Regions from separate parts of the Pseudomonas oryzicola genome, predicted to be linked through region 2. Evidence: predicted binding sites of a transcription regulator. Region 2 holds the regulator's gene; each other region holds the start of a gene.
The links. The regulator FliA, encoded in region 2, starts transcription of late flagellar genes. The targets are predictions, from matches to a motif close to CTAAAGTTTNNNNNNNNNNNGCCGNTAA.
Positions count from the first base shown of each region.

Region 1: motA (flagellar motor stator protein MotA) is a predicted target of FliA. The motif match lies at 4,616-4,643, and genes of this name have one in related genera.
Region 3: HU760_RS06295 (flagellar protein MotY) is a predicted target of FliA. The motif match lies at 5,012-5,039, and genes of this name have one in related genera.

Region 1 is NZ_JABWRZ020000001.1:743,938-751,859, reverse strand. Features, by position in the region: gene HU760_RS03355 (trimeric intracellular cation channel family protein) at 107-718, opposite strand; gene orn (oligoribonuclease) at 819-1,361, opposite strand; gene rsgA (small ribosomal subunit biogenesis GTPase RsgA) at 1,507-2,538, shown strand; gene motB (flagellar motor protein MotB) at 2,689-3,696, opposite strand; gene motA (flagellar motor stator protein MotA) at 3,700-4,551, opposite strand; gene HU760_RS03330 (HDOD domain-containing protein) at 4,682-6,217, shown strand; gene HU760_RS03325 (rhodanese-like domain-containing protein) at 6,262-7,071, shown strand; gene asd (archaetidylserine decarboxylase) at 7,081-7,922, shown strand, end outside.
Region 2 is NZ_JABWRZ020000001.1:1,801,948-1,809,869, reverse strand. Features, by position in the region: gene HU760_RS08215 (chemotaxis protein CheA) at 1-1,462, opposite strand, end outside; gene HU760_RS08210 (protein phosphatase CheZ) at 1,475-2,263, opposite strand; gene HU760_RS08205 (chemotaxis response regulator CheY) at 2,283-2,657, opposite strand; gene fliA (RNA polymerase sigma factor FliA) at 2,763-3,503, opposite strand; gene fleN (flagellar synthesis regulator FleN) at 3,500-4,342, opposite strand; gene flhF (flagellar biosynthesis GTPase FlhF) at 4,427-5,737, opposite strand; gene flhA (flagellar biosynthesis protein FlhA) at 5,749-7,878, opposite strand.
Region 3 is NZ_JABWRZ020000001.1:1,382,528-1,390,449, forward strand. Features, by position in the region: gene HU760_RS06260 (molybdopterin-dependent oxidoreductase) at 1-927, shown strand, start outside; gene grxD (Grx4 family monothiol glutaredoxin) at 1,019-1,354, shown strand; gene bfr (bacterioferritin) at 1,412-1,885, opposite strand; gene HU760_RS06275 (bacterioferritin-associated ferredoxin) at 2,086-2,304, opposite strand; gene HU760_RS06280 (peroxiredoxin) at 2,528-3,130, shown strand; gene rnt (ribonuclease T) at 3,228-3,839, opposite strand; gene pyrC (dihydroorotase) at 3,899-4,945, opposite strand; gene HU760_RS06295 (flagellar protein MotY) at 5,076-6,035, shown strand; gene HU760_RS06300 (argininosuccinate synthase) at 6,304-7,521, shown strand; gene HU760_RS06305 (hypothetical protein) at 7,594-7,922, opposite strand, start outside.

The DNA.
Region 1 (7,922 bases), 1.1 Mb from region 2:
CCGGCTTGCAGCAGCGGCTTCAGCCGCGATCACCGGCACAGCCGGCGCCATCCACCGCGTCGCCAGCTTCGCGGATAAATCCGCTCCTACCTGGAGCGCTTTAGCGTTACTGCTGGTCGTTGTAGTGGAACTTCGGCATTTCCCAGTGAAAGCGGATCGCCAGCAGGCGCAACAGGAAGCCGCCAAACAACGTCAGCAGCATCGCCTGCTCCGCCGGCACCTTGAAGTACACGCAGCCCAGGTAGAACCAGGCCGCGGCAAACGAGACGCTGGCGTACAACTCGCGACGGAACACCAAGGGGATGTCGTTGCAGAAGATATCCCGCAGGATCCCGCCAAACACCCCGGTAATGACCCCGCTGAGGGATGCCACCAGCATGCCCTGCCCCATCTCCAGTGCAGTCATGCAGCCAATCAGGGTAAAGGCCACCAGCCCCAGGGCATCGAGCACCAGGAACAGCGAGCGCAAGCGGCGCATCATCGGTGCAATGAAAATGGTCAACAGCGCTGCACAACTGGTCAGTACCAGATACTCCGGGTGCTTCACCCAGGTCAGCGGGTAGTGCCCGAGCAGCACGTCACGCACCGAGCCGCCACCCAGGGCGGTGACGCAGGCAATCAGTACCACGCCGAACCAGTCCATGCCGCGGCGGCCGGCAGACAACGCACCGGTCATGGCTTCGGCGGTGATGGCAATCAGGTAGAGCATCAACAACATGGCGCGGGGTCCGTGCGGGCAGGCGAGAAAGGCGCGCAGTCTAACCAGTTGCACATGGCACCAAAAGGGGGCGCAGAGAGAATATCTGCGCCTTTTCGACTCACAGCTTGATGAAATGCTCGCGGTAGTGGCGCAGCTCGGCGATCGATTCGCGGATGTCGTCCAGCGCCAGGTGGGTGTTGCCCTTCTTGAAGCTGTCACGCACGGATGGCGCCCAGCGGGCAGCCAGCTCCTTCAAGGTCGAGACATCCAGGTTGCGGTAATGGAAGTAGTTTTCCAGGTTGCGCATGTGGCGGTAGAGGAAGCGGCGGTCCTGGCAGATGCTGTTGCCGCAGATCGGCGATTTGCCTTTTGGCACCCACTGTTCGAGGAAGGCAATGGTCTGCGCCTCGGCTTCGGCCATGCCGACCTTGCTCTCGCGCACGCGCTGGGTCAGGCCCGAAGCGCCATGGGTGCGGGTGTTCCACTCGTCCATGCGTGCCAACACTTCGTCACTGTGATGGATGGCAATCACCGGCCCTTCGGCCAGGGTGTTCAGCTCGCTGTCGGTAACGATGGTGGCCATCTCGATGATGACATCGCTGTCCGGATCCAGGCCGGTCATTTCCAGGTCGATCCAGATCAGGTTCTGTGGGTTTTGCATGCAGGGGCTCCTCGTATAGGCGTTCATAGTAGCGTAGTGGCCAGGGCACGCCCATTCACGGCACGCAGGCCAGCGAATTGATCCGCTGCCTGGCGTGCTAAACTGCCTGCCGTTTTCCACCCGCCCCACCACGCACGGAACCTTCATGGCCAAACGCCAGCTCAACCGCCGCCAGAACTGGCGCATCGAAAAAATCCAGAACGAGCGCGCCGCGCGTGCGGCCAAACGCGAGCAGCACGTGCTGCAGGAACTGGAGGGTGGCGACCTGGGGCCGGAGCAGCTGGGCCTGGTGATCGCGCACTTCGGTGTGCAGGTAGAAGTGGAGGCTCAGGACGGCGAAGCCGCAGGCCAGGTGTTCCGCTGCCACCTGCGCGCCAACCTGCCGGCATTGGTCACCGGCGACCGCGTGGTCTGGCGCGCGGGCAACCAGGGCATCGGCGTGATCGTCGCGCAGATGCCGCGCAGCACCGAGCTGTGCCGGCCGAACAACCACGGCCAGCTGAAGCCGGTGGCAGCCAACGTCGACCTGATCGTGATCGTCTTCGCTCCGGCTCCCGAACCGCATCCCAACTTGATCGACCGTTACCTGGTCGCGGCGGAACACGCCGGCATTCGCCCGCTGTTGCTGCTGAACAAGGCCGACCTGATCGATGACCAGAACGGCCCGGGCCTGCATGCGTTGCTGGAGGTCTACCGCGATCTGGGCTACCCGCTGCTGGAAGTATCGGCGCACCATGGGGACGGCATGCAACGCCTGCAGCAGATGCTCGACGGCCACATCAGCGTGTTCGTCGGCCAGTCGGGGGTCGGCAAGTCCTCGCTGGTGAACAGCCTGCTGCCGGACGCCGGCACCCGCGTCGGCGATCTGTCGGAATGGTCTGGCCAGGGTACCCACACCACTACTACCGCGCGGCTGTACCACTTCCCTAATGGCGGTGACCTGATCGACTCACCGGGCATCCGCGAATTCGGCCTTGGCCACGTCAGCCGCAGCGATGTGGAAGATGGCTTCATCGAGTTCCGCGACCTGTTCGGTACCTGCCGCTTCCGCGACTGCAAGCACGACCGTGAACCGGGTTGCGCACTGCTCAAGGCGCTGGACGAAGGACGCATCAAGCAGCAACGAATGAACAGCTACCGCTCGATCATCGCCAGCCTGCCGGAAGACAGTTACTGAAGCACACGCCTGCAGAAGCGGCCTTGTGTCGCGAAAGGGCCGTAACGCGGCCCCGGCAATATTGGCACTTTTGCTGATATCCGGGGCCGCTGCGCGCCCCTTTCGCGACACGAGGCCGCTTCTACAGGGGGCTGCGCAGGCATGGAGGGCTTACTGCTCCTTGGCCTCATCCATCTTCAGCGTTCCTTCCTCGAAGATGTTCAGCTTCTGGCGCAGTTCGCGCGGCTGCATGGGGGCTTGCTCGGTCGCATCGGACGCAGGCGGTGCGGCCGGAGTGGCCGGTGCGGCAGCCGGTTTTTCCGGGGTACCCTGTTCACCTTCAATGTCGCGCTGGGCCTTTTTGGTCAGCACGATGATGTCGATGCGGCGGTTGACCGGGTTGAACGGGTTGTTGCGGTCGAACAGCGACGACGAGGCATAACCCACCACCCGCGCCACCTGGCCATCCGGATAGCCACCGGCCACCAGCGCACGACGTGCGGCGTTGGCCCGGTTGGCCGACAGCTCCCAGTTGCCGAACTCACCACTGCCTGCATACGGCTTGGCATCGGTGTGGCCGCTGATGCTGATCTTGTTCGGTACAGCCTTGATGGTGTCGGCCATGGCCAGCAGGATGTCTTCGAAGTACGGCTGCAGGCGTGCGCTGCCAATGTCGAACATTGGCCGGTTCTCGGCATCCATGATCTGGATGCGCAGGCCATCCTGGGTGATCTCGAACAGGATCTGGTCCTTGAACTTCTGCAGCTGCGGGTTTTCCTCGACCTTGTTCTGCAGCTCCTGCAGCAACAACTCCAGGCGCTCGCGCTCGACCTGCTCGGCCATGGTCTCGACCTGGTCCTTGTCCAGCTGGATGCTGGTATCAGGCGTCGGCTCGGACTTGGCTTCAGGGTTGATGGTCTTTTCCGGCGCCAGCTGCGGCGAACCACCCAGGTCGATGATGTACGGCGTACCGCTTTCCGAGAAGCCGATCGGGTCCTTGAAGTAGCCGGCGATGGCGATCTTCTGTTCCGGTGTGGCCGTGGACAACAGCCACAGCACCAGGAAGAACGCCATCATCGCCGTGGCGAAGTCGGCAAAGGCGATTTTCCAGGCGCCGCCGTGATGGCCGCCGCCATAGCGCTTGACGCGCTTGACGATGATGGGCTGATTGTTCTCCATGACTCAGCGACCGCGAACCGCTTGTTCCAGTTCGGCAAAGCTTGGGCGGTGCTTGGGGTACAGCACCTTGCGCCCGAATTCCACCGCCAGCGAAGGCGGCATGCCCGAGGCCGAGGCCACCAGCGAAGCCTTGATCGATTCGTAGAGGTTCAGTTCTTCCTTGGCATCGTGCTCCAGGCATTTGGCCAGCGGCCCGAAGAAGCCGTAGGCCGCCAGGATACCGAAGAAGGTACCGACCAGCGCCGCACCCACATGGAGGCCGATGGAGGCCTGGTCACCATCGCCGAGCGAGGCCATGGTCACCACGATACCCAGTACTGCCGCGACGATACCGAACCCTGGCATGCCGTCGGCGATGCCGGTCACGGCGTGGGACGGGTGCTCCAGCTCTTCCTTCATGCTCAGCAGCTCCATGTCGAACAGGCCTTCGAGCTCGTGCGGGGCCATGTTGCCGGTGGACATGATGCGCAGGTAGTCGCAGATGAACGCGGTCATGCGCTCGTCGGCCAGCACTGTCGGGTACTTGGCGAAGATCGGGCTGGCTGCGGCGTCCTCGATGTCGGCCTCGATGGCCATCATGCCTTCACGACGGCTCTTGTTGAGGATCTCGTACACCAGGCCCAGCACTTCCAGGTAGAAGGCATGGCTGAAGCGCGAGCCGAACATCTTCATCGACTTCTTGATGACGTGCATGGTCATGTGGCCAGGGTTGGCCTGCAGGAATGCACCGAAGGCCGCACCGCCGATGATCAGTACTTCGAACGGCTGGATCAGTGCCGCGATCTTGCCGTGGGAGAGTACGTATCCGCCGAGCACGCTCGCGAATACGACGATGATGCCGATAATTTTAGCCATAGGTTCAAAGCACTTGCTGTCGTGGTCAGGGGAAGAGACGGGAGCCTGAAAACTCTTCTTCTACTTATCGGCAGAACTGCGCCAGACTATAGCCACTCATTGCGAAAAGCCAGTTCGGACTGATGTCAAAATGACAATTGAAACCAAGGTGCCCGCTCAGGCCCCGCGTACGCTAGAGGCCTGGGTAAAGCTGCTCGAGAGTATTCGCATCCCCGTGCCGAAGCACAGCTACGACCGGGTCATGGCCGCCATCCACGATAGCCGCCGCTCGCTGCGCGATATCGCCGAACTGATGCAGGATAGCCCGGCCCTGGTGCTGTCGGTGATGCGCGAAGCCAATCACCCCACCAATGCCAGCCTGGCCGAACCGGCCGAAAGCCTGGAAATCGCTCTCAACCGCCTGGGCCTGGAGCGCAGCGAACAGCTGCTCAAGCGCCTGCCTGCGGTGCCCGTCGAAGAGATCCCACCGGTACTGTGCCAGTTCCAGCTGATCAGCCAGCACGCTTCGCAGCAGGCCAGCGGCCTGTTCGCCAGCCGCCTGGCACGACTGTGGCAGGAAATCCACTGGGGCAGCCTGCTGTTCCTGTCGCCACTCTGGCCGCTGGCGCTGGCCTACCCGAAGCTGCTCGACACCTGGGAACTGCGGGTTATCCACAAGGGCGAAGACGCCGCCCATGTCGAGCAAGAGCTGTTTGGCGTGCGCATCATGACGCTGTGCCAGGCCATGGCAGAGTTCTGGCGCCTGCCACAATGGGTAACCCAGGGTTATCGCCTGCTGCTGGATGAGCGCGACCAACTGGCCCAGGTACTTGCCATCGCTCGCGACCCGGACCTGCTCAGCCAACAACATCGCCTGGACGCCGAGCCTGGCCTGCGCCGCTGGTTCAACCAACCGGCCAACACCGTGCTGCTGGCCAACAACCTGGCCCTGGCGGCACAGGTGGGCTGGGACAACCCGCACCTGCTGCGCTGGCAACTGTTGACCGCGCTGTACCTGCAGACCTCGCTGGAAGACGTCCAGCAGCAGGTGCACCAGCAGGCTGCGGCGAGTGCGCGCCGCCACGCCCAGCACGCCCTGTTCCACCCGGCAGAAGCACTGATCTGGCCTTGGCAGCAGCGCCGTCCGCACCCCGACATGCTGGCACCGCCCCCACCCAGCAACGACGAGCTGACGCGCTGGCGCAAGCTGTGCCAGCACCTGCTGGCCCAGCCCAGCCCATTCACCAACAGCGTGCACCTGGCCACCCAGGCCCTCGAAGCCCTGCTGGCCTGTGGCATGCAGCGCGTCCTGCTGCTGAGCCTGGACAAGGCCAGCGACCATCTGCGCGTGCAGCAGTTCGCCGGCCTGCCCAAGGAGGCCGGGGCCCTTACCCTGCAGGTATCGCAAAACAAACTGCTGCAAAAGCTCCTGGCCCAGGCCGGCCAATTGCGCATCACCCCGGAAAACCACAGCCAGTTCTCGGCGCTGCTGCCGGCCCCGCTGCGGGCGTTGTTCAGCAGCGAGCACGCACTGCTACGCTCGTTGGCGGTCAACGATCAGGTGCTGATGCTGGTGGTGGCCGACCAGGGCAGCCGACCATTGGCCGATGTCAGCGTGCAAGCTTTCGGCAAGACTGCACAATGCACCGAGCGGGCTTTGTCGGTATTCGCCAACCGCAAGGCCTGAGCCTTGCGCTACAATCGCCCCTCTTTCCACACTGGAGACCGTGGATGACTGACTTTTCCGGCCTGCCGTTGGTGATAGAAGCCGCAGACCTGCTGCCACGCCTGGATTCGCCTCAGCTGATTCTGGTCGACCTGAGCAGCAGCAACCGCTATGTCAGCGGGCATATCCCCGGCGCACGCTTCGTCGAAGGCAAGCGCACCCAGCTCGGCCAGCCGCCTGCGCCCGGCTTGCTGCCGGCCCAGGCCGATCTGGAGAAGCTGTTCAGTGAACTCGGCCACCGCGAGGATGCGGTGTATGTGGTGTACGACGATGAAGGTGGCGGCTGGGCCGGGCGCTTCATCTGGCTGCTCGATGTGATCGGCCACAAGCGCTATCACTACCTGAACGGCGGCATCCAGGCCTGGCCGGCCGACAAGCTCTCCACCGAAGCGCCTGCCAGTGCCAATACCCCCGTGCAGCTGCGCATCGACACGGCACCCACAGCCACCCGAGAGTACCTGCAAAGCCGCCTGGGCGCGGAAGATCTGGTCATCTGGGATGCTCGTGGCCCGCAGGAATTCCGCGGCGAGAAAGTACTGGCAGCCAGGGGCGGCCACATTCCCGGCGCGATCAACTTCGAGTGGACGTCCGGCATGGACCTCAATGACCACCTGCGCATCCGCACGGACATCGCCGAAGTCCTGCAGAAACTGGGGATCACTCCTGACAAGGAAGTCATTACCCACTGCCAATCCCACCGTCGCTCCGGTTTCACCTACCTGGTGGCCAAGGCCCTCGGCTATCCACGGGTCAAGGCCTACGCCGGCTCGTGGAGCGAATGGGGCAACCACCCGGACACGCCTGTAGAAGTTTAAGGAACCTGCATGAAATCCCGTTTGTTCATCATCAGCCAGTACCTGCTGCCGCACCATCTGCTGTCGCGTCTGGCCGGCTGCATCGCCGAATGCCGCGTACGCTGGTTCAAGAATGCCTTTACCGCCTGGTTCGCCAAGCGCTACCAGGTGAACATGGCCGAAGCCCTGGTCGAAGATCTGAGCGCCTATGAGCACTTCAATGCATTCTTCACCCGCGCCCTGAAACCAGGCGCGCGCCCGCTGGATGAAACCCCGGGCGCCATCCTGTGCCCCGCTGACGGTGCCGTCAGCCAGCTTGGCCCGATCGAGCACGGCCGCATCTTCCAGGCCAAGGGCCACGGTTTCAGCGCGCAGGAACTCCTGGGCGGCGACCCGGCGATGGCTGCGCCATTCATGGGCGGCGAGTTCGCCACCATCTACCTGTCGCCCAAGGACTACCATCGCGTGCACATGCCGCTGGCCGGTACCCTGCGCGAAATGGTCTACGTGCCGGGCCGCCTGTTCTCGGTCAACCAGACCACCGCCGAGAACGTGCCCGAGCTGTTCGCCCGCAATGAACGCGTGGTGTGCCTGTTCGATACCGAGCGCGGCCCGATGGCCGTGGTGCTGGTGGGTGCGATGATCGTTGCCTCGATCGAAACCGTGTGGGCCGGGCTGGTAACGCCGCCCAAGCGCGAGCTGAAGACCTTCCGTTACGACGAAGCCAGCCGCGCGCCGATCCACCTGGAGAAAGGCGCCGAGCTGGGCCGCTTCAAGCTGGGCTCGACCGCTATCGTGCTGTTCGGGCCAGAGCAGGTGAAATGGGCCGAGACACTGGGGGCCGGCTCTGCAGTACGCATGGGGCAACAGTT
Region 2 (7,922 bases):
TGCCTGCAGCCTCACGCTCGTCAGGCATTTCCACGCCATGGTCGACAGCGTTGCGCACCAGGTGCACCAACGGGTCGGCCAGGGCCTCGACCAGGTTCTTGTCGAGGTCGGTTTCTTCACCGACCAGCTCCAGGTTGATCTCTTTCTTCAACTGGCGGGCCAGGTCACGTACCAGGCGCGGGAAGCGGCCGAAGACTTTCTTGATCGGCTGCATGCGGGTTTTCATCACCGCGGTCTGCAGGTCGGCGGTGACCACGTCGAGGTTGGACACGGCCTTGGACATGGCCTCGTCGCCGCTGTTCAGGCCCAGGCGCACCAGGCGGTTACGCACCAGCACCAGTTCGCCGACCATGTTCATGATCTCGTCCAGGCGCGCGGTATCGACCCGCACGGTGGTTTCCGCTTCGCTGGCGCCGTGCTTGTCGGCAGCCGGGGCCGGTGCGCGCGGCGCGGCAGCAGGTTTGCTGGCCGGTGCGGGAGCTGCGGCGGCAGCAGGCTTGGCCACTGGCTGGCTGTCGGCCTTGGGCGCAGCCGGCGCTTGCACCTTGGCCGCGGCCGGGGCTTCGGCAGCGGCTACTTCGCCGCTGAACTTGCCCTTGCCGTGCAACTGGTCAAGCAGCGCCTCGAACTCGTGCTCGCTGATTTCGTCAGCGCTGGTGCCAGGCTCCGCGGCGGCAGGCGCCGAGGCCTTGGCGGCCGGCAAGGCATCAGCCTGGAAGGTGCCCTTGCCATGCAGCTGATCAAGCAGCGATTCGAATTCGGCGTCGGTGATTTCGTCGCTGGCCGCTTCCGGCGCGCTGGCAACCGGTGGCACGGCAAGCTCGGCACTGAACTGGCCTTTGCCGTGCAACTGGTCGAGCAGCGATTCGAACTCGGCGTCGGTGATCTCGTCACCTTCGCCGCTGACGGTCTCGCCCTGCAACTGCTCGTCGGCCGCCGCCTGCGCCTTGACCGCATCGAGCGAATCGAGCAGCTGCTCGAACTCGCTGTCGGTGATGTCCTGCTCCTCGGCGGCAACCTCGACAACCGGCTCCGGCGCTGCAGCAGCAGGCGCTTGGGCTTCTTGCGCAGCGCCCGGCTCGGCCAGGCGCGACAAGGCTGCCAGCAGCTCGGGGGTGGCCGGGGTCACTTCGCTACGCTCGCGCACCTGGCCAAACATGCTGTTGACCGTGTCCAGTGCCTCGAGCACCACGTCCATCAGTTCCGCATCGACCCGGCGCTCACCTTTGCGCAGGATGTCGAATACGTTCTCGGCGATATGGCAGCACTCCACCAGCTCGTTCAGCTGAAGGAAGCCGGCGCCCCCTTTTACAGTGTGGAAACCGCGAAAGATCGCATTGAGCAGGTCGGCATCGTCGGGCCGGCTTTCCAGCTCGACCAGTTGCTCGGACAGTTGCTCAAGAATTTCGCCGGCTTCTACCAGGAAATCCTGGAGGATTTCTTCATCGGCGCCGAAGCTCATCAAAGGTGCTCCTTAAAAACCCAGGCTGGACAGCAGATCATCGACATCGTCCTGACCGGACACGACGTCTTCACGCTTATCGGCATGAATCTGCGGACCTTCACCCCGAGTCGGATGTTTTTCTCGATCTTTTTCTGCACGCAGTTGATCGTGGTCATGCTGGATACCGGCAAAGCGGTCGACCTGGCTGGCCATCAGCACCAGTTTGAGCAGGTTGCTTTCCACTTCGGTCACCAGCGCGGTAACGCGCTTGATCACCTGGCCGGTCAGGTCCTGATAGTCCTGCGCCAGCAGAATGTCGTTGAGGTGGCCGGCGACCTTGCGGTTACCTTCGGCGCTGTGCGTCAGGAAACTGTCAACGCGCTTCACCAGGTCGCGGAACTCCGGCGCAGCCACTTCGCGGCGCATGAAACGTTGCCAGTCGCTGCTCAGGGCTGCGGCCTCGCTGGCCAGGTCATTGAGCACCGGAGTGCTTTCCTCGACCAGGTCCATGGTGCGGTTGGCCGCGCCCTCGGTGAGCCTGACCACGTAGGACAGGCGCTCGGTGGCGTCGGTTATCTGCGACACCTCCTCGGCCTGCGGCATGGTCGGGTCGATCTGGAAACTGACGATGGCACTGTGCAGCTCGCGGGTGAGCTTGCCGACTTCCTGGTACAGGCCACGGTCGCGGGTCTGGTTCAGCTCGTGGATCAGCTGCACCGCCTCGCCGAACCGGCCGTGCTCAAGGCTTGCGACCAGTTCCTGGGCATGCTTCTTCAGGGTCGACTCGAACTCGCCCAAAGACGTTTGTGATGAATCCATGGCGCCCCCCTGACGAGACTCAGCCGTTGACGCGTTCGAAGATCTTCTCGATCTTTTCCTTGAGCACCTGGGCGGTAAACGGCTTGACCACATAGCCATTGACCCCGGCCTGGGCCGCTTCAATGATCTGGTCGCGCTTGGCCTCGGCGGTCACCATCAGTACCGGCATGGCTTTCAGCTTGTCGCTGGCACGCACTTTGCGCAGCAGGTCGATGCCGGACATGCCGGGCATGTTCCAGTCGGTCACCAGGAAATCGTAGTGGCCGTTCTCCAGCATCGGCAGTGCCGTGATGCCGTCATCAGCCTCCTCCGTGTTGGTGAAGCCCAGGTCACGCAACAGGTTCTTGATGATCCGCCGCATCGTCGAAAAGTCGTCAACGATGAGGATTTTCATGTCTTTGTTCAAGTAGACCTCCAAGCAGTCTCTAACGCGCTCGGCCCCGAGCGCGCATTCAATCAATTGGGTACAACGTGGAAAACGACTGCAACGACACCGGGTTCAACGCGCCCGCCATTCTCCCAGGCGGCTGCGCAGGCGCGCGGCACACTGGCTGTGCAACTGGCTGACTCGCGACTCGCTGACCCCAAGCACCTCACCGATTTCCTTGAGGTTCAGCTCTTCGTCGTAGTACAGCGCCAGCACCAGGCGCTCACGCTCCGGCAGGTTGGCGATGGCCTCGGTCAGGGCCGCCTGGAAGCGCTCGTCCTCCAGGCCACGCGCAGGCTCGACCTGACCACTGGCACCATCCTCATGCAGCCCTTCGTGCTCGCCGTCCTGCAGCAGGTCGTCGAAGCTGAACAGGCGGCTGCCCAGGGTATCGTTCAAGATCCCGTAGTAATCATCGAGACTCAACTGGAGTTCGGCAGCAACTTCATGATCTTTAGCGTCACGCCCGGTTCTGGCCTCCACGGCACGCATCGCGTCACTGACCATGCGCGTGTTGCGGTGCACCGAACGTGGCGCCCAGTCACCCTTGCGCACTTCGTCAAGCATGGCGCCGCGAATACGAATGCCAGCGTAAGTTTCAAAGCTGGCGCCCTTGCTGGCATCGTACTTGTTGGCCACTTCCAGCAGGCCGATCATGCCGGCCTGGATCAGGTCCTCGACCTGCACGTTGGCCGGCAGCCGCGCCAACAGGTGATAGGCGATGCGCTTGACCAATGGGGCGTAGCGTTCGATCAGCTCGTACTGCGCGTCTTTCGACGCCCGGCTGTACATCTTGAAACCACTGGCGTTCATAACACAGGTCCCGCGCTGGTGGGTTGCACCAGGCGCTCGACAAAGAATTCCAGGTGACCGCGCGGGTTGGCCGGCAGCGGCCAGCTGTCGACCTTCTGGGCAATCGCCTTGAATGCCAGCGCGCACTTGGAGCGAGGGAAGGCTTCGTAGACGGCGCGCTGCTTCTGCACGGCCTTGCGCACACATTCGTCATAGGGCACGGCGCCCACGTACTGCAGGGCAACGTCGAGGAAGCGGTCGGTGACCTTGGTCAGCTTGGCAAACAGGTTGCGCCCTTCCTGCGGGCTCTGCGCCATGTTGGCCAGCACCCGGAAGCGGTTCATGCCGTAGTCGCGGTTGAGCAGCTTGATCAGGGCGTAGGCATCGGTGATGGACGTGGGTTCGTCACACACCACCAGCAGCACTTCCTGGGCCGCGCGGACGAAGCTGACCACCGAGTCACCGATACCCGCAGCGGTGTCGATCACCAGCACGTCGAGGTTGTCGCCGATTTCGCTGAACGCCTGGATCAAGCCGGCATGCTGGGCCGGGGCCAGGTGCACCATGCTCTGGGTGCCCGAGGCCGCCGGGACGATGCGCACACCGCCAGGGCCCTGCAGCATCACGTCACGCAGCTCGCAGCGCCCCTCGATGACATCGGCCAGGGTCCGTTTGGGCGTAAGGCCGAGCAACACGTCGACATTGGCCAGGCCCAGGTCGGCGTCGAGCAGCATGACCCTGCGGCCAAGCTCGGCCAGCGCCAGAGACAAGTTCACTGAAACGTTAGTCTTGCCGACGCCACCTTTGCCACCGGTCACGGCGATCACCTGTACGGGATGCATGCTACCCATGTCTGTTATTTACCTTGTCTCGCTGGGACTCAGGCCACACGTGGGGCAATTCTGCGTACCCCTTGGCATAGCTACCTTGCACACACTTCATCATCAACCCGCTCGCCGTGGGTTGTGATAGAGATCAGCGAACATGTCGGCCATGGCCTCTTCGCTGGGCTCGTCCTGCTGCTGCACATTGACCGCGCGCGACACCAACTGGTGCCCTCGCGGCAGGTGCAGATCGTCAGGAATGCGCGGCCCATCGGTCAGGTAGGCCACTGGCAGTTCATGACTGATGGCAAGGCTCAGGACATCACCAAGGCTTGCCGTTTCATCGAGTTTGGTCAGGATGCAACCCGCCAGACCGCAGCGCTTGTAGCTGTGGTAGGCGGCGGTCAGCACCTGCTTCTGGCTGGTAGTGGCCAGGACCAGGTAGTTCTTCGCGGCAATGCCGCGCCCGGCCAGGGTTTCCAGTTGCATGCGCAGGGCCGGGTCGCTGGCCTGCAGGCCAGCGGTATCGATCAGCACCACGCGCTTGCGCAGCAGTGGCTCCAGCGCCGCAGCCAGTGACTGGCCAGGGTCGACGTAGGTCACCGGTACGTTGAGGATGCGGCCCAGGGTCTTGAGCTGCTCCTGGGCGCCGATGCGGAAGCTGTCCATGCTCACCAGCGCCAGGTTGTGGGCGCCGTACTTGAGTACGTAACGGGCGGCCAGCTTGGCCAAGGTGGTGGTCTTGCCCATGCCGGCAGGGCCGACCATGGCGATCACTCCACCCTCTTCGATCGGTTCGATCTCGGGAATCTCGATCATCCGCGCCAGGTGGGCCAGCAACATGCGCCAGGCCTGGCGTGGCTCGTCGATTTCGGCGGTCAGGTCGAGCAGCTCACGGGCGATCGGGCCAGACAGGCCGATGCGCTGCAGGCGGCGCCAGAGCGTGGCCTGCTGCGGCTTGCTGCCCTGCAGCTGGTTCCAGGCCAACGAGCCGAGCTGCACTTCCAGCAGCTCGCGCAGGCCAGACAGCTCGGAGCGCATGGCATCGACCAGGCGCGCATCGACCGGCGCCGCAGCCGGGGCTGCAGGCGCAGGCGCGGGGGCGTCGACGTGCGGTTCGATCAACGGTTCGGCGGCGGTCAGCGGCTGCCCGGCGAACAATTGCCGGTTGTTGTCGCTGCTATCCGGGCGGTGATCCAGCTCGGCGCGGGCAGTGGCGATGCGCGTATGGGTCTTGCGCAGCTCTTCTTCCAGCTCGGCATTGGGCACACGCGGGGCCAGGGCGGACAGCTTGTAGTCCAGCGCGGCCGTCAGTTCGACACCTCCGGCGATGCGGCGGTTGCCGATGATGGCGGCATCAGCGCCCAGCTCATCACGGACCAGCTTCATGGCCTGACGCATATCGGCGGCGAAAAATCGCTTAACTTGCATTATCCACTACCTCAGCCGTTAGGGCCCACGGTGGCAACGATGGTGACTTGCTTGTTGTCCGGTATTTCCTGATACGCCAGAACATGCAAATTCGGTACAGCCAGGCGACCGAAACGCGACAGCATGGCGCGGATCGGGCCGGCAACCAGGAGGATGGCCGGCTGGCCCTGCATTTCCTGGCGCTGGGCCGCTTCGATCAGCGAACGCTGCAGCTTCTCGGCCATGCTCGGTTCCAGAAGAACACCGTCTTCCTGACCTTGCCCGGCCCTTTGCAGACTATTGAGCAAAATCTGTTCCAACCTTGGCTCCAGAGTAATCACTGGCAGCTCCGACTCAACGCCGACAATGCTTTGCACGATGGCGCGACACAATCCGACGCGCACCGCCGCCACCAGCGCGGCGGTATCTTGACTCTTGCTGGCGTTGTTGGCGATCGCCTCGGCAATACTGCGAATATCGCGCACCGGCACCTGCTCCGACAACAGCGCTTGCAGCACTTTCAGCAGGCCCGACAAGGAAATGACACCCGGCACCAGTTCTTCGGCAAGTTTAGGCGAAGCCTTGGCCAGCACCTGCAGCAATTGCTGGACCTCTTCGTGGCCGATCAGCTCGTGGCAGTGCTTCTGCAGGATCTGGTTGAGGTGGGTAGCCACCACGGTACTGGCATCGACCACGGTATAGCCCAGCGACTGCGCCTGGGCGCGCTGGCCGACGTCGATCCACACCGCTTCCAGGCCAAACGCCGGGTCGCGCGCGGCGATGCCGTTGAGGGTACCGAACACCTGGCCCGGGTTGATGGCCAGCTCGCGGTCCGGGTAGATCTCCGCCTCGGCCAGGATCACCCCCATCAGGGTCAGGCGATAGGCGCTGGGCTGCAGGTCGAGGTTGTCACGGATGTGCACGGTGGGCATGAGGAAGCCCAGGTCTTGCGAGAGCTTCTTGCGCACGCCCTTGATCCGCGCCAGCAACTGGCCACCCTGGTTGCGGTCGACCAGCGGAATCAGCCGGTAGCCGACCTCCAGGCCGATCATGTCGATGGGCGTGACGTCGTCCCAGCCCAGCTCCTTGGTTTCCTGCGCACGCTGTGGCGAAGGCAGCAGGTCCTGCTGGCGCTGGGCTTCTCTCTGCGCCTCGAGCTTGGCCTTCTGTTGTTTCTTCCACACCAGGTAGGCGCCACCGCCGGCCAGCAGGCCGAGGCTGAGGAAGGCGATATGCGGCATGCCCGGCACCAGGCCCATGACGATCATCAGCGCCCCGGACACCGCCAGGGCCTTGGGCGAATCGAACATCTGCCGGTTGATCAGCTTGCCCATGTCCTCGGAGCCCGAGGCGCGGGTGACCATGATGGCGGCGGCGGTAGACAGCAGCAGTGACGGCAACTGCGCCACCAAACCGTCACCAATGGTCAGCAAGGCGTACACCTTGCCGGCATCACCGAAGCTCATGCCGTGCTGCAGCATGCCGATCAGCATGCCGCCGATCAGGTTGATGAACAGGATCAGCAGGCCGGCGATGGCGTCACCGCGAACGAATTTGCTGGCACCGTCCATCGAGCCGTAGAACTCGGCCTCCTGGGCCACCTCGGCACGGCGGTGCTTGGCCTGGGCCTGGTCGATCAGGCCGGCGTTGAGGTCGGCATCGATGGCCATCTGCTTGCCGGGCATGGCATCGAGGGTGAATCGCGCGCTCACTTCCGAGATTCGCCCGGCACCCTTGGTCACCACCACGAAGTTGATGATCATGAGGATGGCGAACACCACGGCGCCGACCACATAGTTACCGCCGATCACCACCTCGCCGAAGGCCTGGATCACCTTGCCGGCAGCGCCGTGGCCCTCCTGGCCGTGCAGCATCACCACGCGGGTGGAGGCCACGTTCAGGGCCAGGCGCAGCAGCGTGGCCACCAGCAGGATGGTGGGGAACGCGGCGAAGTCGAGCGGGCGCAAGGCGTACACGCACACCAGCAGCACCACGATCGACAGGGCGATGTTGAAGGTGAAGAACACGTCGAGCAGGAACGGCGGTATCGGCAACATCATCATTGCCAACATCACCAGCAGCAACAGCGGCACACCCAGGTTGCCCCGGCCGAGCCCGGCCAGGTTGTGACGGGCGTTGCTGATTAACTGAGTGCGATCCACCACGAGTCCTCTTGATGCAAAACTTTGACGCCCCTGGGGCGCCT
Region 3 (7,922 bases), 420 kb from region 2:
CCGGTGCTGTCCACGCCTAACGGCCGCCAGCTGGATGCGGCACTTGAAGGGCTGGAGTTCATGCTCTGCATCGACCTGTACATCAACGAGACGACCCGCCATGCCGATCTGATCCTGCCTTCCACCTCGGCGCTGGAAAACGATCATTACGACACCACGTTCAATCTGCTGGCGGTGCGCAACGTGACCCGTTTCAACCGGGCAATCCTGGCAAAACCGGAGGGGGCGTTGCACGACTGGGAGATCTTCGTCGGCCTGGCCCAGGCGTTTGCCAGGCGCGCCGGGCTTGAATTGAAACCGACCCAGACGCCGGCGCAGCTGATTGACCTGGCTTTGCGCAAGGGGCCCTATGGCGAAGCGACGCCCTGGCAGCTTTCGCTGGCAACACTGGACCAGCACCCGCATGGCCTGGACCTGGGGCCGTTGCGTGCCAACCTTGCAGCGCGCCTGGCGACCACCAGCAAGGCGGTCGAAGCAGCACCGCCTGTGCTGCTGGATGACCTGCATCGCCTGGCGCAACAGCCCGCACCGACAGCGGGCGAACTGCTGCTGATCGGCCGCCGTCACGTGCGCAGCAACAACTCGTGGATGCACAACTTCCACCGCCTGGTGAAGGGCAAGCCGCGCCATCAACTGCTGATGCATCCACAGGACCTGCAGCAGCGGCAATTGCAGGATGGCCAGCGAGTACGTATTCGTTCGCGCACTGGCACGCTGGAGGTTGAAGTTCAGGCTTGTGACGACATCATGCCGGGTGTAGTCAGCCTGCCCCATGGCTTTGGCCATGCGCGGCATGGCGTGCAGCTGCAGGTAGCCCGGGCGCAACCAGGCGTGAGCGCAAACGACCTCACCGACGAGCACCTGCGTGACCGGGTTTCCGGCAATGCAGCGCTCAATGGCGTACCCGTGCAGATCGAGGCCGCGTAGGGAACGGTAAGGCCGAGCATGCTGCTCGGCTTTCCGTTACAATGCCTCACCGTGCCGACGATCGCGTCGGAAAGTTCAGCCGAGGTGCTACATGGATATCATCGAAACGATCAAAGAGCAGATTGCCAACAACACCATTCTGCTTTACATGAAAGGCTCGCCGAATGCCCCGCAGTGTGGCTTCTCTGCGCGTGCATCGCAGGCCGTGATGGGTTGTGGCGAGAAGTTCGCCTACGTCGACATCCTGCAGAACCCGGAAATTCGCGCCAACCTGCCAAAATATGCCAACTGGCCGACTTTCCCGCAGCTGTGGGTAGCCGGTGAGCTGGTTGGCGGTAGCGACATCATGCTGGAAATGTTCGAGAAGGGCGAGCTGCAGGCCCTGATCAAGGACGCGGCTGCCAAGGCCAAGGCTTCTGAAGCCTGATTTTCCGGCAAGCATGAAAAAACCCGCTGAGTGCGGGTTTTTTCATGCGCCGGATATTTATTCTTCGCCCATCTGCGACTGCAGGTAGTTTTCGATACCGACCTTGTCGATGAGCCCCAGCTGGGTTTCCAGCCAGTCGATGTGTTCTTCCTCGGCTTCGAGGATGTCTTCGAGGATGTCACGCGAGCCGAAGTCGCCAGCGGTTTCGCAGTGGGCGATGGCTGCCTTGAGGTCGACCAGGCCTTTCTGTTCGATCTTCAGGTCGCATTCGAGCATTTCTTTGGTGTGCTCGCCGATCAGCAGCTTGCCCAGGTCCTGGACGTTGGGGATGCCTTCGAGGAAGAGAATACGCTTGATCAGTTTGTCAGCGTGCTTCATCTCGTCGATGGATTCCTTGTACTCGTGCTTGCCGAGTTTGTTCAGGCCCCAATCTTCGTACATGCGCGCGTGCAGGAAGTACTGGTTGATCGCGACCAGCTCGTTTCCGAGGATCTTGTTGAGATGCTGGATGACGCTTACGTCGCCTTTCATGTCGGGTTCCTGCCCTGTAGAAGTGTGCCAATACCCTGAAGTTTGAGCCTGATACCCAGGTGTGTCAAACCTAAGTTATTGAATAATAAATGAAAATTAATAGGAATAAGAATGTTTGTGAACCGCGTTGGAACGCTAACTTATTGAAATTCGGGCATAAAAAAACCGGACACAAGGTCCGGTTCTTTGCATTCTGGGTTTCAGGCGGCGGTAAATTCTACCGGGTAGGGCAGGGCTGCCTGGCTGACCTGAAGCTCGGTCAGGGTCTCGCGAACAACCTGCTTGGCCACGCAGGCGCATTTGCCACACTGGCTGGCGACGTTGGTCGCGGCGCGCACTTCCTTGTAACTGCAGCATCCTTCATAGATCGCATCGCGGATCTGTCCGTCGGTAACGCCGACACAAAGACACACATACATAGAGGCTGACCATCGTTGCTGGGCTCGATGGTGTGGAGCTTAATGTTAATGAGAATGCTTGTCAAAAGACTTTCTGGAAGGGCCATGCTTGAGCGACCGGCGGTTGCTTCGTCGTTGGAGTCGGCCTGTCACCAGAAGCCGTGTATGATGGATGGCCTTTGTTGGATGTCGGGCAGCCTGTCTGGCCCGGCAAACGGTTTTTCACCCTCATCAGGAGATTACAATGAGCGTACTCGTTGGTAAGAAAGCCCCCGATTTCACCGTTCCGGCCGTGCTGGGCAATGGCGAGATCGTCGACAGCTTCAACCTGGCTTCGGCCATCAAGGGCAAGTACGGCCTGGTGTTCTTCTACCCGCTGGACTTCACCTTCGTCTGCCCGTCCGAGCTGATCGCCCTGGACAACCGCATCCCTGATTTCCAGGCGCGCAACGTTGAAGTGATCGGTGTTTCGATCGACTCGCACTTCACCCACAACGCCTGGCGTAACACTCCGGTCAACAACGGCGGTATCGGTCAGGTCAAGTACACCCTGGCTGCCGACATGACCCACGAAATCTGCAAAGCCTACGACGTCGAGTCCGAAGGCGGCGTGGCCTTCCGTGGCGCCTTCCTGATCGACACCAACGGTGTTGTCCGTTCGCAGATCATCAACGACCTGCCACTGGGCCGTAACATGGACGAGCTGCTGCGCCTGGTCGACGCCCTGCAGTTCCACGAAGAGCACGGCGAAGTCTGCCCTGCCAACTGGAAGAAAGGCGACAAAGGCATGAACGCTTCGCCAGAAGGCGTTGCTGCCTACCTGAGCGAGAACGCTGGCAAGCTGTAATTGCCACGCGCATGAAAAAACCGGCCCTGGTGGCCGGTTTTTTTTTGCCGTGCTGTACCGGCCTCTTCGTAGGGCCGGCCGCGAATACGACCTCGGATCAATCGTTGAAGTCGCGCCAGCCGCCCATTTCCTTCCAGCGGTTGACGATGCCGCAGAACAGCTCGGCGGTCTTCTCGGTGTCATAACGGGCCGAGTGCGCCTCACGCCCGTCAAAGTCGATGTCGGCGCTCTGGCAGGCGCGCGCCAGTACGGTCTGGCCATAGGCCAGGCCCGCCAGGGTAGCGGTGTCGAAGCTGGAGAATGGGTGGAACGGGTTGCGCTTGAGGTCGTTGCGCATCACTGCTGCATTGAGGAAGCCAAGGTCGAAGCTGCTGTTATGGCCTACCAGAATCGCCCGCTTGCAGCCATTGGCCTTGAGCGCCTTGCGTACGCCGCGGAAGATGTCGGTCAGCGCGCTCTCCTCGCTCACCGCCATGCGCAGCGGGTGATCCAGCTTGATGCCGGTGAACTCCAGTGCGGCCGGCTCGATGTTGGCGCCTTCAAAGGGCTCAACACGGTGGAAGTAGGTGTGCTCTGGGAACAGGAAACCCTTTTCGTCCATGCCGATTGTGACTGCGGCAATTTCCAGCAGGGCGTCGGTGGCGCTGTTGAAACCACCGGTTTCAACGTCCACCACGACTGGCAGGTAGCCACGGAAGCGTTCGGCCATCGGGTGACGCGAACCGCTGCCGCCCTGGGTATCGAGGTCGTCTTCGTAGAGGTCTTCGCTCACGCGTTTTCCTCCAGCAGGCGCCAGCGCAGTTTTTCGCCGGCGCGCAGCGGGACTACGGTCTGCTCGCCAAACGGCAGGCTGTCCGGGGCGGTCCATTCTTCGCGAACCAGGGTAATGGTGTCGGTGTTCGCCGGCAGGCCATAGAAGGCCGGGCCGTGCAGGCTGGCGAAGCCTTCCAGCTTGTCCAGCGCATTACGTTGCTCGAACGCTTCGGCGTACATCTCGATGGCCGCGTAGGCGGTGTAGCAACCGGCGCAACCGCAGGCGGCTTCCTTGGCGTGGCGGGCGTGCGGGGCCGAGTCGGTACCCAGGAAGAACTTCGGGTTGCCGCTGGTGGCCGCGTCCAGCAGCGCCACCTGGTGGGTGTTGCGCTTGAGGATCGGCAGGCAGTAGAAGTGCGGGCGAATGCCGCCAACCAGCATGTGGTTGCGGTTGTACAGCAGGTGTTGCGCGGTGATGGTGGCGCCGACGTTGGCCGGGGCCTCGCTGACGAACTGGGCGGCATCGCTGGTGGTGATGTGCTCGAACACCACTTTCAGTGTCGGGAAGCGCTCGACCACACGGCGCATGTGCTCGTCGATGAAGCGCTTCTCGCGGTCGAACACGTCGATCTCGCTGCGCGTCACTTCGCCGTGCACCAACAGTGGCATGCCGACTTCTGCCAGCGCCTCGAGGGCCGGGAAGATATTGTCGATGCTGGTCACGCCCGAGTCGGAGTTGGTAGTAGCACCGGCCGGGTACAGCTTGGCGGCATACACGAAGCCGCTGGCCTTGGCCGCGCGGATGTCCTCGGGGCTGGTGCGGTCGGTGAGGTACAGCACCATCAGCGGCTCGAAGCGGCTGCCGGCCGGCCGGGCGGCGAGGATGCGCTCGCGGTAGGCGCCGGCCTCGGCGGCATTGCGAACCGGTGGAACCAGGTTGGGCATGATGATGGCACGGGCGAAGGTACGCGCCACGTCGCCAACGGTGTGGGGCAGGACGGCACCATCGCGCAGATGGATGTGCCAGTCGTCGGGACGCAGGAGGGTCAGGCGATCGGACATTGGGGATTCCAGGCGGGTCGAACTCAAGCCCCAATGCTACCGGAAAACCCTGGGTGGAGCACGGCTATCAAGTTTTCCGGCTGGTGTCCGATAGCCTGCAGGTAAGCCGTCAGAATTTGTGGAGCCGCCCGTGCGCCAGCGTTACCTAGCCCTATTGACCCTGTTCGCCAGTCTGCCGGCCGGCGCGCTGACCTTCCAGACGCGCATGGAGAATATTGCCTGGAAGGTCGAGGGTGACCAGTTCGAATGCCGGCTGGTGCAGCCGATCGACGGCTTTGGCAGTGGTGAGTTCGTCCGCCGTGCCGGCGAGCAGCCGGTGTTCCAGCTGCGCTCGGACAGCAACGCACTGGGCGCCGGTACTGCTAGCTTGCTGGCAGCCGCCGCACCGTGGCAACCCGGGCGCAGCGACATCAATCTGGGCAGCGTGCGCATGGCCCGCACTGGCGTGTTGTTCAGCTCGTCGCAGGGCCAGGCCAGTCGGCTGATCAATGGCCTGCTCGACGGCCGCAGTACCGTGGTGCGCAATTATGCCGGCGAGGCGGGCAGGCCGATGGAAGTGCGGGTGCTGCCGGTCAGTTTTGCCAAGGCCTACAGTGACTACCAGGCCTGTGCCGGCAAGTTGCTGCCGATGAACTATGACCAGGTGCGCCAGACCCAGGTAGGCTTCCCTGGCGGCGGTTTCGAACTGGATCAATCGGCCAAGGCGCGGCTGGATGTGATTCTCGACTACATGAAGGCCGACCCGACAGTGAACCATGTCGAGCTCAACGGCCACTCGGACAATAGCGGTAACCGCCTGACCAACCGCGACATGTCGCGCCGCCGCGCACTGGCGGTGGCCGATTACCTCAAGGCTCATGGCGTGCCGGAAGAGCAGATTGTGGTGCGCTTCCATGGCGAGCGCTACCCGCTGGCGAAGAACAACAGCGCGGCGAACCGGGCGCGGAATCGCCGGGTGAACATCGAGCTGGACAAGGTGGCGGTGGTTGAGAAACCAGCGGAAAAGGTGGTTGAGCAGGCGGCGCCGGCTCCAGCCAGTCCGGCTGCTACTGCGCCGGTTTCGGGGGCGCCGGCGACGAAGGCGCCCTGAGGTCGGATTGGCCGCCGGAGGGCATGCCGGCGCTGACCATGGCAAGGCATGCACCTTGGCACCCTGATCCTGTTTTGACCCTTGCGCTTCAGGGTTCTGATACCGTCTTGGGCATCTATCCTGCACCCCTGATCTGATTCCCATCGCATACCCGTCGCCCTTCCGACAGTTCCTGTCGCTTTGTCGTCAGAAGCTGTCGCCCCACTGTAAATTTATCTGCAACGCCGTTAGAATCAACGCCTTTCCGTACAACCCGTGGAGTGATGGCATGGCGGACGTAAAAAAGGTCGTACTGGCGTATTCCGGCGGCCTTGATACTTCGGTGATTCTCAAATGGCTGCAGGATACCTACAACTGCGAAGTGGTGACCTTCACCGCTGACCTGGGTCAAGGCGAAGAGGTCGAGCCGGCTCGCGCCAAGGCCCAGGCAATGGGCGTTAAAGAGATCTACATCGACGACCTGCGCGAAGAGTTCGTGCGCGATTTCGTGTTCCCGATGTTCCGCGCCAACACCGTCTACGAAGGCGAGTACCTGCTGGGTACCTCCATCGCACGTCCGCTGATCGCCAAGCGCCTGATCGAAATTGCCAACGAAACCGGTGCTGACGCCATTTCCCACGGCGCAACCGGCAAGGGTAACGACCAGGTGCGTTTCGAGCTGGGTGCCTACGCCCTGAAACCAGGTGTCAAGGTCATCGCCCCATGGCGTGAGTGGGACCTGCTGTCCCGCGAAAAGCTGATGGACTATGCCGAGAAGCACGGTATTCCGATCGAACGTCACGGCAAGAAGAAATCGCCGTACTCGATGGACGCCAACCTGCTGCACATCTCCTACGAAGGCGGTGTCCTGGAAGATACCTGGACCGAGCACGAAGAAGACATGTGGCGCTGGAGCGTCTCGCCTGAGAATGCCCCGGACCAGGCGACCTACATCGAGCTGACCTACCGCAACGGTGACATCGTTGCCATCGACGGTGTCGAGAAAACCCCGGCTACCGTGCTGGCCGACCTGAACCGTATTGGTGGTGCCAACGGCATCGGCCGCCTCGACATCGTCGAGAACCGTTACGTCGGCATGAAGTCGCGTGGTTGCTACGAAACCCCTGGCGGCACCATCATGCTCAAGGCTCACCGTGCCATCGAGTCGATCACCCTGGACCGTGAAGTCGCTCACCTCAAGGATGAGCTGATGCCGAAGTACGCCAGCCTGATCTACACCGGCTACTGGTGGAGCCCGGAGCGTCTGATGCTGCAGCAGATGATCGACGCTTCGCAGGTCAACGTGAACGGCGTGGTGCGCCTGAAGCTGTACAAGGGCAATGTCACCGTGGTCGGCCGCAAGTCGGACGACTCGCTGTTCGATGCCAACATCGCTACCTTCGAGGAAGATGGCGGCGCCTACAACCAGGCGGACGCTGCTGGCTTCATCAAGCTCAACGCACTGCGTATGCGCATTGCCGCCAACAAGGGCCGTTCGCTGCTCTGATTGCTGGCGCATGCCATGAAAACCCCGGCCTGGCCGGGGTTTTTTTTTGGGCCTGATGGAGGCCTGAAACCCTCAGTCGCCTCGGGGTACCGCATCTTCTTCCAATGGGCTGACCGACAATTGGGCACATTGGCGTTTGTCCAGGTTGCAGAGGCGCCATGTCTTGGGTGTTTGCACGGGATGGGCAAGAACAAGCCGAAGTTGCTGTTCCATCAACTGACAGGCATCGGGCCCGGAGAACATGATCGTGACTGGCTCGGCATGGACGGCCTCGCTGATTTCGCGAGGTGTGCTTGGTAGCGTCCTGGTATCTGGCGTAGGCGGCATGTCGCTTGCCGTTTTATCCGACGATGGGCGGTAGAACGACTTGTAATTGAAGTTGAGTGTCAGGAAGAACAGCG